Regions from separate parts of the Marinobacter sp. EVN1 genome, predicted to be linked through region 1. Evidence: predicted binding sites of a transcription regulator. Region 1 holds the regulator's gene; the other holds the start of a gene.
What was found. Region 1 encodes sigma-54, which starts transcription at its own class of promoters, with help from an activator protein. Its sites were predicted from a motif close to ANTGGCATNNANNTTGCTNT; they were not measured.
Positions count from the first base shown of each region.

Region 2: the regulator sigma-54 is predicted to act here: its motif matches at 4,338-4,357, upstream of glnK (P-II family nitrogen regulator).

Region 1 is NZ_AXCB01000023.1:99,012-106,081, reverse strand. Features, by position in the region: gene Q674_RS32120 (HPr family phosphocarrier protein) at 1-127, opposite strand, end outside; gene rapZ (RNase adapter RapZ) at 134-1,018, opposite strand; gene ptsN (PTS IIA-like nitrogen regulatory protein PtsN) at 1,073-1,543, opposite strand; gene hpf (ribosome hibernation promoting factor) at 1,632-1,940, opposite strand; gene Q674_RS32100 (RNA polymerase factor sigma-54) at 2,014-3,543, opposite strand; gene lptB (LPS export ABC transporter ATP-binding protein) at 3,732-4,457, opposite strand; gene lptA (lipopolysaccharide transport periplasmic protein LptA) at 4,435-5,001, opposite strand; gene lptC (LPS export ABC transporter periplasmic protein LptC) at 4,985-5,584, opposite strand; gene Q674_RS32080 (KdsC family phosphatase) at 5,581-6,150, opposite strand; gene Q674_RS32075 (KpsF/GutQ family sugar-phosphate isomerase) at 6,150-7,070, opposite strand, start outside.
Region 2 is NZ_AXCB01000013.1:83,660-90,729, forward strand. Features, by position in the region: gene hemW (radical SAM family heme chaperone HemW) at 1-896, shown strand, start outside; gene Q674_RS26835 (hypothetical protein) at 896-1,447, shown strand; gene trmB (tRNA (guanosine(46)-N7)-methyltransferase TrmB) at 1,450-2,166, opposite strand; gene Q674_RS26845 (YifB family Mg chelatase-like AAA ATPase) at 2,238-3,770, opposite strand; gene Q674_RS26850 (accessory factor UbiK family protein) at 3,837-4,088, opposite strand; gene glnK (P-II family nitrogen regulator) at 4,467-4,805, shown strand; gene Q674_RS26860 (ammonium transporter) at 4,873-6,144, shown strand; gene speE (polyamine aminopropyltransferase) at 6,208-7,070, opposite strand, start outside.

The DNA of each region.
Region 1 (7,070 bases):
CTACGTCCCGGCCTTTGCCGCGGATTCGCACCTTGCTGTCAAAATCTGATGCGGTGGCCACAAGCTTCGCCGTGGCCCGCGCATGCAGGCCGAGTTTGTTGATGATGGTGATGGGGCGGCAAATCATAGGCGCTCAGATTTCTCCCCGGGTTTGAAGGTGTGGCAGTTCGGTGTGGCGCACCTGCACATTACGGTAATGATCGCGGAAATAGCGCCCGAGCTGCTCACACACATAAACAGAGCGGTGCTGGCCACCGGTGCAACCGATGGAAATGGTCATGTAACTACGATTGCTGTCGGCAAACGAGGGCAGCCAGGTATTCAGGAAGCCCGTGACGTCATCCACCATCTGACGTGTCAGCGGTTCCCGTTCCAGAAATTCGATGACCGGCTGATCAACGCCGGTGTGCTTGCGCAGGCTGGTGTCCCAGTATGGATTGGGCAGGCAGCGGACGTCGAAGACATAGTCTGAATCCACCGGCACGCCATGTTTGAAGCCAAAGGACTGGAACAGCAGTGCCAGTTCCTGATCCTTGCGACCGGCCACGCGCTGCTTGATCATGTCGCGTAGCTCGTACATGGAGAGCCCGGTCGTGTTGACGTAAAGATCGGCCAGCTTTGACAGGGGTTCCAGTAATTGCTTTTCGTTGGTGATTGCCTCCCGCAGAGACGTCTTGTCATCGCTCAGCGGATGCTTGCGGCGGGTTGCGTGAAAGCGTTGCAGCAGTGACTGCTCGTCGGCATCCAGGAATATGATTTCAACCTCGACACCGGTCTGCTTCAGTTGCTGGTAAATGGTTTCAAAATTGGCCAGCTCGGCGGACAGGTTACGGGCATCAATACTGACGGCCATTTTTTTCAGCCGGCCGGGCGCTTCCTGGGTGGCCGCCTCTCGGGTCAGCGGGAACAGCAAGCCAATGGGCAGGTTGTCGATGCAGTAGAATCCCAGGTCTTCCAGCACATGCAGGGCCGTACTCTTGCCGGAACCGGATCGGCCACTGACGATAATCAGCTTCATGGGACTGTTTCTCCTTCAATCTGCCTGGCAGCCTGTCCAGATATCAGGCTGATCTCAGTGATTACTCTCCGCCATACGCTGGTAAAGGGTCGCGGGATCTTCACTTTGGCGCAGCCGGGCGCAGAAAGTGCTGTCATTGAAGCGCTCCGCCAGTTGGCTCAGTAACTCCAGGTGTTCACTGGTGGCTTCTTTGGGGACGATCAGGGCAAACACCAGATCTACCGGCTGGTTATCGATAGCATCAAAGTCTACCGGCTCTTCCAGAGTCATCAGTACGCCGATGACGCGGTCCAGGCCTTCCAGTCGGCAGTGGGGGATGGCAATACCCTCACCGATACCGGTGCTACCCAGGCGTTCGCGGGAGACCAGATTGTTGAAGATCTGGGTGTCGCTGAGGATTTCATCCTGAAAGTGAATCCGTTCAGCGATGAACTCCAGCACACGTTTCTTGCTTGAGGCCGGCACCTTACAGAGGGTCAGTTCAGGGGCAAGAATATTGTCGATGGTCAGGGATGGCTCGCTCATGGATCGACTGCATGTCCGTAAAAAAAAGGCTGCGGCCGGTTAGCCCCGCCGCAGCTCGTTTCATGAAACACCCGGTAAGGTTCGCGCTTCAGCGACCGCCGTTACCGTGCATCCGGTCTACGTTCTTTTCCTTGTGCTTGAGGATCTGACGGTCCAGCTTGTCGACCAGAGCGTCGATTGCGGCGTACATGTCCTCACTTTCTGCCTTTGCGTGAATCTCACCACCAATCACGTGCAGCGTGGCTTCCGCCATCTGGCGCACCTTCTCGACCTCCAGGGTGACCTGGCAGTTACTGATGTGGTCGAAGTGACGCTCCAGCTTCTCGAGCTTGGTGTTGACGTAATCCTTCAGAGCGGGAGTCAGTTCTACGTGATGGCCTGAAATGTTGAGTTGCATAGGCGTCTCCTGTTGTCATACTGCCGGCGTGCTTGCCGGCTTGCGTGCCAGTGCATCATGCACCGGCGAAAGTTTAAACCAGGCGTTTTCGTTCGTTCGAGGGAGGAATATGCATGGCCTCCCGGTATTTGGCCACGGTACGCCGCGCCACGTTGATTCCCTGTTCCCCTAGCATGGCTGCAATTTTGCTATCGCTCAATGGCTTTTTCGGGGTTTCCTCGGCAATCAGTTTCTTGATCATCGCCCGGATGGCTGTAGACGAGCATTCGCCGCCCTCGGCGGTGCTGACGTGGCTGGAGAAAAAGTACTTCAGCTCGAAAATACCGCGGGGCGTGTGCATGTACTTCTGGGTGGTAACCCGGGAAATCGTGGACTCGTGCATTTCCACCGCCTGGGCAATGTCAGACAGGATCAGAGGCTTCATGGCTTCTTCGCCCTGATCGAGGAACCCTTGCTGGTGTTCAACGATGCGGGTGGCCACTTTCAGCAGGGTTTCATTCCGGCTTTGCAGGCTCTTGATAAACCATTTCGCTTCTTGCAGCTGGTCGCGCAGGTAGGTGTTATCGGCACTGCTGTCAGCCCGGCGGATCAGTGACGCGTAGCTGGCATTCACCCGGATACGCGGAGCGATTTCCGGGTTGAGTTCAACCCGCCATCGGCCTTCGTGTTTGCGTACGATGACGTCCGGGATAACGTAATCCGGTTCGGCCCGGTCCACGACATCGCCAGGGCGCGGGTTCAGGCTGGTGATCAGGGCCAGTACCTGTTTCAGCTGGTCTTCCTTGAGCCGGCTGCGGCGTAACAGCTGCGCGTAGTCCCGGTTGCCAAGCAGGTGTAGGAACTGGGTAACCACCAGTCTCGCCTGGCGCAGCCAGGGGGTATCCGGTGGCAGCTGGTTGAGCTGAATCAGCAGGCATTCCTGGAGATCCCGAGCGAACACGCCTGGCGGGTCGAAGTGTTGCAGGCGGTGGAGTACCGCTTCCACTTCGTCCAGTTCCAACGGGTCTTCTTCGGTTTCGTCCAGCAGGCCTGCGTGAATGTCCTCAATGTCAGACGTCAGGTAGCCGCGCTCATCCACAGCATCCAGCAGCGCGTGGGCAATGGCCTGATCCCGCTCGCTCAGAGGCGTCAGGTTCAACTGCCACTCGAGGTGATCCTGCAGGGTTTCGGTAGGCGAGTTCCGGGTTTCGAAATCCGATTCGTGCTCGTCTTCGCCTTTGCTGGCCGGAGCCGGGGCAGACTGGTAGATGTCGTCCCAGGCGGTATCCACTGGCAGATCATCGGGAATGTTGTCCGGAATATCGTTCTCGGACGACCAGTCAGGGCCGTTCTCGGTTTCGTCCCAGTCCGGGCTCGCGTCCTGGTGGCTGTCGTCCTGGTTGGCCTCAGAGCTGGAAGCTTCACTGTGCTCGTGCTCTTCGCGCTCGTCGCCTTCAGGGTGCTCATCGTCCTCTGAGGTTTCCAGCATGGGGTTGGACTCCAGCGCCTGCTGGATTTCCTGCTGGAGATCGAGGGTAGAAAGCTGTAGCAGGCGTATGGCCTGCTGCAGCTGGGGCGTCATGGTCAGACTCTGGCCCAGCTTAAGCTGTAATGAGGCTTTCATAACCATGGCTCAAGATCCATAACTCATGGGCATCCCGGTTGTTGCTTTGCCGGCGCACAGGCCGAAAAAAATGTTGTACGCTGGTTACTTGCCATTGTCTGTGAACAGTATAAGCAAGTTTTTTGCCGAGTTTACTTGCTACAGATCATCAAAACAATCAGACCTCGGATAAACCCTGTTTTATCAGGTCAGAGCCGGAACTCATCACCCAGATACACTTCTTTCACCTGCTGGTTTGCCAGAATGGCTTCGGCATTGCCGGAGGCGATGATGTGGCCGCCGGAAACGATGTAGGCATTCTCGCAGATGTCGAGGGTTTCCCGAACGTTATGGTCGGTAATCAACACGCCAATACCTTTATCTCGCAGGTGCCGGATAATGTGCTTGATGTCACTGACGGAGATAGGGTCTACGCCCGCGAAGGGTTCGTCCAGCAGGATAAACGCAGGCTCCATGGCCAGCGCCCGGGCGATTTCAACCCTGCGGCGTTCGCCGCCGGATAGCGCCATACCCACGCTGTCACGGATGTGAGTAATATGAAACTCTTCCAGCAACTCTTCCAGCTTGGCCTCCCGTTCCGCCCGACTCATGCCTTTGCGGGTTTCGAGGATGGCCATGATGTTGTCCCGCACGGTCAGTTTGCGAAACACGGAGGCCTCCTGGGGCAGGTAACCGATGCCCTTGCGGGCGCGCCCATGCATTGGCAGCGGGGTGATGTCCTGGGTGTCGATGGTGATCCGGCCGTGATCCGCAGGCACCAGGCCCACGATCATGTAGAAGCAGGTGGTCTTGCCGGCGCCGTTGGGGCCGAGCAGGCCGACAATCTCGCCGGAGCGAATCTCCAGAGAAACGTCCAGCACCACTTTTTTCTGCTTGTAGCTTTTTGCCAGATTACTGGCCCTGAGAACTGCCATCCGAACCTTTCCCGTCACTGGATTGAGCTGAATTACGAGGCTGAATCACCATTTCCACCCGGCCGGAGCCGCCGTCGGATGGCGTGCCGCCTTCCGCAGTAACAACGCGGCGAACGGTGTCGTAGTGGATGACGTCGCCCCGGAATACGTTGCCGTCTTGTTCAATAACGGCCTGGCGTTCAAAAATAACCAGGTTTTCATCGCCAGACCAGGTGATGTTCAGGGCCCTGGCATCGGTCGTGCCTTCGCCTTCCTGGCCGGGTTGCCGGTAATGGGCGGGGTTACCGGCGGCTTCAATCCGGCTGACACCCTGTTGGTTGCGGTAAAGTACCACCCGATCCGCGTCCAGCCGGGTTTCGCCCTGAATCAGTTCGACAGCGCCGGTGTAAACGGCCGTTCCGGCGCTTTCATCCAGGCGGGCCGAATCTGCACTGACCTTTATGGGGATATCGGAATCCAGGTTGAATGCCGATGCCGGTCCGGCCAGCAATGCCATGGCCAGAATCGCTGGCCGGCAGAAAGATCGTTTACCTGACGGTTTCATATTGTCCCTCTACCCGGGAGTTGAGTTCGAGAATGCGTTCGTTGATCCAGGCTTTCATGCCGGTGGAGCGGGTGACGCCGAAAGGCTCGGTGATGGTCACCGGCTGGTCGGTGTAGACGGTGCCGTTGCTGTTGTCCAGGGTCAGTGCCTCGGTTTCAAGAACGGCTTCGCGGCCTTCGGACTGTCGGGTCAATCGGACGTTCCCCATAAGTTCCAGCTTTTCATTGTTCTGCTGAAGGCTACCTTCATTGGACTCAATGAGCCAAGGGTCGGGGCTGCCCTCACTGAAAAGCCGGGCTATTGGCGTATCCAGATGAGCCGTGCCGGTTGCTTCAAACTGCTCAATTCTGGGGCTTTTGAGATCAATCTGGAGGTTCCCTTGCTCATCCCAGGCGCGGTATTGGCCGCCGATCACAAAGCCGTCGGGCTCTGCGGGCCCCCGTAGTTCGCTGGCGGCATTCCGCGGACTGACAGGCTCGTCACTTTGCCACAGCAGAAAAACGGTTGCTGTTACGGTGGCGGCAAGGGCCAGGGCTGTAATCCGCCGTTTGCCACGATCGCCGAAAAGCCGCTCGGTGATCATGCTGGCTCGTCCAGATAGGGGGCAAGAGTGTTGTCCAGGTGCCCTTGCGCCCAGAGCAGGAGATCGCAGGCCTCGCGCACAGCGCCCTGTCCACCGGGGCTGCGGGTACAGTAGTCGGCGTGTTGCTGAACCAGCCAGTAGCCGTTGGGTACCGTGATGCCAAGGCCGGCAAAACGCAGCGCGGGCAGGTCGGGCAGGTCGTCGCCCATGTAGGCAATCTGCTCCGGCGCAAGGTTCATATCCCGGATCAATTCCAGCAATGCAATTTTTTTGTCTTCGCGACCCTGCATCAGGTGCGGGATGCCCAGGTCCGACATTCGTCTTTCCGTAAGCGGAGAGCGTCGTCCGGTAATCACCGCCACGGTGATGCCTGCCTGCATCAGTTGTTTCAGGCCCAGGCCGTCAAGAATGTTGAAGGCCTTGAGTTCATCGCCGCTGGCACTGAAATAGAGGCGGCCATCGCTCATGATGCCGTCCACATCCAGGGCGATCAGGCGAATGTCCGAGGCTTTGGCCTTCAGGGCTGCGTCCCAGTGGGTTTGTAACGGATGCGCTGTCTGAGTCATCAAATCACTCCGGCCCGCAGCAGGTCGTGCATATTAATAGCGCCCACCAGGGTGCCGTTTGCGTCGGTAACCGGCAAGGCGTTGATCTTCATTTCTTCCATGATATTCAAGGCTTCTGCCGCCAGGTGGTCTGCCCGGATGGTTTTGCCGTTGCGGGTCATCACGTCCTGGATGGGGGTAGTGTGCACATCCACGGATTTGTCCAGGGTCCGGCGCAGGTCGCCATCGGTGAAGATGCCCGTCAGGGTGCCGGCGGCATTAACGACCGTGGTCATACCCAGGCCCTTGCGGGTTATTTCCAGCAGTGCCCCGCTCAGGGTTGTGCCCTCGGCAACCTGAGGAATCTGGTCACCGGTGTGCATGATGTCGGATACCCGCAGCAGCAGGCGGCGTCCAAGGCTGCCGCCAGGGTGGGAAAACGCGAAATCCTCGGCGCTGAATCCCCGGGCTTCAAGCAGCGCTACGGCCAGGGCATCCCCCATGACCAGGGTGGCGGTGGTGCTGGAGGTCGGGGCCAGGCCCAGCGGGCAGGCTTCAATGGCCACGCTGACATCCAGGTTGGCAACGGCCTCCTGTGCCAGTACGGAATCGGGTTTGCCTGTCATGCTGATCAATGGCGCGCCCATTCGCTTGATCAGAGGGAGAATGGTGACCACTTCGCTGGTGCTGCCGCTGTTGGATATGGCGATGACCACATCCTGGGGTGTTATCATGCCCAGATCGCCATGGCTGGCTTCGCCGGGATGAACAAAAAAGGCGGGCGTGCCCGTGCTGGCGAGCGTGGCGGCAATCTTGTTGCCGATGTGCCCCGATTTGCCCATACCTGTCACCACAACCCGGCCTTTGCAGGCCATGATGACCTCGCAGGCGCGGCTGAAATCACCGTTTATACGGCTTTCCAGCGCTTCAATGGCTTCGCG
Region 2 (7,070 bases), on a different contig from region 1:
GCCTGTTCGAGCGGCTCCGGGAACGGCTAACATTCAGCCCCGAGGCCGAAATCACCCTGGAGGCCAATCCCGGCACGCTGGAGACTGGTCGATTCGAGAGCTTCCGGGAGGCTGGCATCAATCGGCTGTCCATCGGTGTTCAAAGCTTTGATCCGGCGCAACTGAAAACCCTGGGCCGGATTCACGACAGAGCTTCGGCCCACAGCGCCATTGAAGCCGCCCGCAAGGCCGGTTTTGATAACTTCAATGTCGACTTGATGCATGGCCTGCCCGACCAGACACCGAGTCAGGCTCTGGATGATTTACAGGCAGCGTTGAGCTACCAGCCCCGGCACCTGTCCTGGTATCAGCTCACCATCGAGCCCAACACCGAGTTTTTCTCCCGACCACCCGCCCTGCCGGACGATGACCGGCTCTGGGAGATTTACCAGCTCGGGGGAGATCTGCTGCGCCAGGCGGGGATGGACGATTATGAAGTCTCCGCCTGGAGCCTGCCGGGCGCTCAGAGCCGGCATAACCTGAATTACTGGACCTTCGGGGATTATCTGGCCCTTGGGGCAGGCGGCCATGGCAAGGTGAGCCTTGCCGACGGACGCATCCTGCGATACTGGAAGACCAGGCAGCCCGACGCATATCTCAACCGGATCGGCTCCCGCACCGCTGGCAGTGAAGCCATAGAGCCGGAAGACCGGCCCCTGGAATTCATGATGAATGCGTTGAGACTAAAAAGCGGCACCGACGAAAGACTGTACGGTGAGCATACAGGTTTACCACTGTCGTCCATTGCGGTAAAACTTGAGCAGTTACGAAATGAAAACCTGATCGTCCCCGACCGTCTGCAGGCGACGGCAAAGGGGCAAAGATACCTGAACAGCCTGCTGGAGCACTTTCTCTGATGGACTCAGCCCAGCGCCCACCGCTTATTCCCATGCGCCCGATGAAGCTGCCCATGAAGGTTTCCCTGGTGGCTGCACTGGCACTGTGGCTGGTTCTGGTGGCGTTGAACCAGCCACTGCATACGTCCGCCGCGCCTCAGGGGATTGTCAGTTTACAGCTGGCCGGTACCGCCGAGCAGACTCACGCCATTCTGCGCAGCTGGCGGGACGGCAATCTCGCCATGGCACGGCTATCACTGTGGCTCGACTTTGTGTTCATCGTGGTCTATCTGGCCGCGCTGCTTCAATTAACCCGCCACTTCACCCGGGACAGACCGGGTATCCGGGAACGGATGGTCGCCCGCTGGGTGCGCGCCCTTTTTGTCATCGCAGGCATCAGCGATGTAGCGGAAAACATTGTTCTGCTTAATAACTTCAATCCGCCTTCAGACTCCCTGAGCCTGACCGCCACCATTCTGGCGCTGGTGAAATTCACCGGCCTGATACTTGGCATGGCGGGCCTGGTGGTCATCCGTGCTTCCCGCCGCAGGCCCCTGACTCACTCCCACTGAACTCAGTTGGTGCGATAAAACAACAAATCCCATACTCCGTGGCCAAGATTTTCGCCACGCTTCTCGAACTTGGTGATCGGGCGGTCATCAGGCTTGGGCGAATAACCACCTTGCTCCTGAGTATTGGCAAAGCCTTCTGACGCACTCATCACTTCCAGCATGTGCTCAGCGTAGTTCTCCCAGTCTGTGGCCAGGTGCAGAATACCGCCCACCCGCAGCTTATGGCGGATGCGCTGAACAAATTCCGGCTGGATCAAGCGGCGCTTGTGATGCTTTTTCTTGTGCCACGGGTCCGGGAAGAACACCATCACCCGATCCAGACAGGCATCCGGCAGACACAGGTCAATCACATCATTGGCATCAATGCTGTATACCCGCACATTCTCAAGACCACGCGATTCCACTTCTTTCAACAAGGCGCCGACGCCAGGCAGGTGCACTTCCACGCCGATAAAATCCTGCTCGGGTGCAGCTTCGGCCATATCGGCAAGGGATTTGCCCATCCCGAAACCGATCTCCAGGTTGAGCATGTTATCGCGGCCAAACACCTCACGGGGGTCGATCATGCCATTGTCACGGCTCAGTCCGTACTTGGCCCAGTTGCGATCGAAGGCCTTCTTCTGACCTTCGGTCATCCGCCCCTGGCGCAGTACAAAGCTGCGAACACCGCGGCGTGTGGTGACCGGATTCGTATCCTGAGTCTCGTTCTGGTCAGTCATTCTGTGTCCTCAAGCTTCAAAGCGGATCTCATGGAATAAACCTGGCACACAGTTTACCAGAGTCAGCAGCTTCAGGCGGAGACAACCGACCCCTGGCCAGCCTGACGGTCGAGTTGACGGTAACCCAGCGCCTCCATCAGGTGCGACTGGCTCAGGTGTTCAGCACCCTCCAGATCCGCCAGGGTGCGGGCCAGTCGTAATATTCGATGGAGCGCCCGGGCCGACAACCCCAGTCGCTCCATGGCCCGGGTCAACAACCGCTCACTGGCGGCATCCAGCCGGCAAGCCTGATCCAGCAACGCTCCCGAGAGGGCCGAGTTGAGCATCCCACGAGCCTCCTGCCGGGCCCTGGCAGCCAGAACCCTGGCCCTGACACTGGCGCTACTCTCACCGGACACCCCGGAACCGAGCAAGACCTCTCCGGACTGCACCGGAACTTCCACATGCAGATCGAACCGATCCAGTAACGGCCCCGAGATCTTTGCCCGATAACGCATCACCTGTGCCGGCGTGCACTGGCACTCGATATTGGGGTGACCACTGTAACCACACGGGCATGGGTTCATGGCGGCCACAACCTGAAATCGCGCTGGGAAAGTGACCTGCCGCGCCGCCCGGCTGATGGAGATTTCGCCTGTTTCCATAGGCTCCCGCAGCACTTCCAGGACCCGCCGTTCAAACTCCGGCAGTTCATCGAGAAACAACACCCCCCGGTGCGCCAGAGAGATCTCGCCCGGGCGAGGACTGCTGCCACCGCCCACCAGCGCCACCGCAGACGCCGTGTGATGAGGCGCCCTGAATGGTGGCTGACGCCAGCCACCTGGCTTTAGCGGCTGGCCCGCAACGGAATGCACGCTGGCCACCTCCATGGCTGCCTCATCTGGCAAACCTGGCAGAATGCCCGGTAACCGGCTCGCCAGCATACTTTTACCGGTTCCGGGAGGGCCGAAAAACAACAGATTGTGACCGCCAGCTGCGGCCACCTCCAGCGCCCGACGGGGCACTTGCTGGCCTCGCACCTCTGAGAGATCGGCCACAGACACCGCTGCGGCACCGTCTCCCGGCGTTTCAGATCGAGGAACAGGAACCAGCCGGGCACGACCCGCCAGATGCTCACAGACCGTCAGCAGATGGCTGGCGGCAAGCACATCATCACGGCTGGCCAGGGCGGCCTCCTCGGCGTTGTCCTGCGGTAGCAACAGCGAACGACCCGCCTCGCGAGCCGCCAGTACCGCGGGCAATATCCCCTTGAGGGGCCGAAGCGCACCATCCAGGGACAGCTCTCCGAGAAACTCGTGGCTTTCGAGGCTTTCGGGGGGAATCTGGCCGGAGGCTGCCAGGATGCCCAGGGCAATGGGCAAATCAAAACGGCCACCTTCTTTGGGCAGGTCAGCAGGCGCGAGATTGATGGTGATTCTACGGGCGGGGAATTCGAAACCGGCATTCAGCAGTGCACTGCGAACCCGATCCTTGCTTTCCCTCACTCCGGTTTCCGGCAACCCGACGATGGATAATGCCGGCAGGCCACCAGACAGGTGCACCTCAACGGTAACTGGGGGAGCAGACACGCCAATGCTGGCGCGCGAATGGACAATAGCGAGCATGACAACCTTCCATGGCACAGAACAATCAGTCGTTGCGGGCAGCGACCCTGCCGCCCGGGCAAACCATCAGGAACTCTGGCGTTGTTCCAGTTCGGCAACACGTTTTTCCAGGGCCTCAACCTTTTCACGGGTTTTCATCAGGACCGCCTGCTGGGCATCAAATTCTTCCCGGGTCACCAGCTCCAGCCGGGACAGAACCGACATCACCGTGGCCCGGGCCTGGGTTTCAAAATCTTCCCGTGCTGCCCGCGCCATATCGGGAACAAACTGGCCAAACTGACCCTGCAACTGAGAAAAAATTTCCTGGGGCCCTTTCATCAATCACCTCTCGAATCGGTTTTTCGGCGATATCAGACTATTTTCCGTGTCGCCGGGGTGTTTGCGGGAGTGTATCACACCCTACCCCCTGCCATACTGTACCCGGTCGGCATTATAATGGCCGCGGCCGATGGCCCGACTGCGCTGTTTTGAGACAATCGCAGGCACAATGCACCACAACGGTGCATCAAGCTGCGCCATTTCGGCACAGACAATAATTAAGAGTTTGTTTTAAAAGCTATTTTTTGCGTTGGCATACCCGATGCTAAAGCCCTCGTACGCAATCCGCACAATTGATGTGCGAGGTGGCAGCATCCCGAACTCAACAACCGGCCGACGGGCCCTCACTGTTGGGACGGCTTTACCAAGGAGAAAGCAATGAAACTTGTGACAGCGATCATCAAGCCTTTCAAATTGGATGATGTCCGTGAGGCACTATCCGAGATTGGCGTACAAGGCGTAACCGTCACTGAAGTCAAAGGCTTCGGTCGGCAGAAAGGCCACACAGAGCTCTATCGTGGCGCGGAATACGTGGTGGATTTCCTGCCCAAGGTCAAAGTGGAGATCGCCATTGGCGACAACCTGCTGGACCAGGTCATCGAAGCCATCACCAAGGCAGCCAATACCGGCAAGATCGGCGACGGCAAAATATTCGTGACTGAACTGGAACAGGCTATCCGGATCCGGACAGGCGAAACCGGCGAAGAAGCGGTCTGATCCAGAACTGACACCCAGCCAACGCAAAAAACTTATAACCTGAAGAGCCTTGTGCGGAGGGCTTCCTATGGAAAGCAATCTCTTTCACCTGCAGTATGCAATAGATACCTTTTATTTTCTCGTGTGTGGCGCATTAGTCATGTGGATGGCCGCAGGCTTTGCCATGCTCGAGTCCGGCCTGGTGCGTGCTAAAAACACCACCGAAATCCTGACCAAGAACGTCGCGCTCTTTGCCGTGGCCTGCACCATGTACCTGGTGTGCGGTTACGCCATCATGTACGGCGGTAACGTCTTCCTCTCCGGCATCGCCGATGTGGACGTGGACGGCGTACTGGGTGACTTCGCCACCCGTGAAGACGGCTTCACCGGCGGCTCCATCTACTCGGCGGCCTCTGACTTCTTCTTCCAGGTCGTGTTCGTGGCCACCGCCATGTCCATCGTGTCCGGCGCGGTTGCCGAGCGCATGAAGCTGTGGGCGTTCCTGGTATTCGCGGTCTTCATGACTGGCTTTATCTACCCGCTGGAAGGCGCGTGGACCTGGGGTGGCGCCGATGTGTTCGGTATGTACAACCTCGGTGATCTTGGCTTCAGTGACTTCGCCGGCTCCGGCATCGTACACATGGCAGGTGCCGCTGCGGCCCTGGCTGGTGTACTGCTGCTTGGCCCGCGTAAAGGCAAATACGGCCCCAACGGTGAAATCCGTGCCTTCCCGGGCGCCAACATGCCACTGGCCGCTCTGGGTACCTTCATCCTGTGGATGGGCTGGTTCGGTTTCAACGGTGGTTCTGTACTGAAACTCGGCGACGTCGCCAGTGCCAACTCCGTGGCCATGGTGTTCCTGAACACCAACGCAGCCGCTGCCGGTGGCGCTATTGCCGCCCTGATCACCGCTCGCCTGATGTTTGGCAAGGCTGATCTGACCATGCTGCTGAACGGTGCGATCGCCGGTCTGGTGGTAATCACCGCCGAGCCATCCACCCCGAGCGCGCTGACAGCCACTATCTGGGGCGCCCTGGGCGGCATCCTGGTGGTACTGAGCATCGTCACTCTGGACAAGCTGCGCATCGACGATCCGGTCGGCGCCATCTCTGCCCACGGTGTCTGTGGTCTGCTGGGCCTGCTGCTGGTACCGGTTACCAACGGCGATGTCAGCTTCAGCGGCCAAATCATCGGCGCCCTGACCATCTTCATCTGGGTATTCGTAGCCAGTCTGGTCGTCTGGGGTATCCTGAAGGCTGTCATGGGCATCCGTGTGACCGAAGAGGAAGAGTACGAAGGTGTCGACCTCTCCGAATGCGGTATGGAAGCCTATCCGGAGTTTGTCAGCGGCAAGCAGTAACACCGCTACCTATCGGAACGAAAAAGGGCGCCCTTGTGGCGCCCTTTTTCTTTAAGCTCTGGTTCAACCCTCTTCCGGGCGAACCTCATCTTCCAGCGCATCCACCATAAACTGCGGCATGGCCAAGGCACCGTGGTGCACCCCGGCATTGTAGTAACGGGTGACAAAGGGGCGGTTGTTGGCATCTTCCTCGCGGAAATACTTCAGCGGGTTTTCCTTGCTGCCCATGGTGCAGCTCCACCAGCCCGTGGGGTATACCGGCTGGGGGAATGGCAATGTCTGCACATGGCCAAAACCGGCTTTGTGCATGTCATCGTGAATGTCCTTGATGATGGTATTGGTGTGCAGCAGGGGGGATTCGCTCTGCTGAACGATGATACCGCCCTCCCTCAGGGCCAACATGGCATCGCGATAGAAATCCAGCGCGAACAGGCCTTCCGCAGGACCCACCGGGTCGGTACTGTCGATAATCAGCACATCAATGCTGTTCGGTTCGATATCACGCATCCACTGGATGCCATCACCGAAAAAGAAGTTGGCACGGGGGTCGCCATTAGCTTCGCACAGTTCTGGAAAATACTTCTCAGACATGCGGGTTACCCGCTCATCGATCTCCACCTGCCAGGCTTCCTGCACTCCTGGGTGTTTCAGAACTTCTTTCAGGGTGCCGCAGTCGCCACCACCGACGATGACCACTTTTTTCGGGTCCTTGTGGGTGAACAGCGCAGGATGGGTCATCATTTCGTGGTACAGGAAATTGTCCCTGGTGGTCAGCATCACACAGCCGTCCAGAACCATCAGGTTGCCGAAGGTTTCGGTTTCATAGATTTCGAGTTTCTGAAATGGCGTCTGCTCTTCATGGAGCTTGCGCTTTACCTGCAGGGAAAAAGCGGTGCCCTGGTCCTGAAATACCTCGGTGAACCAGC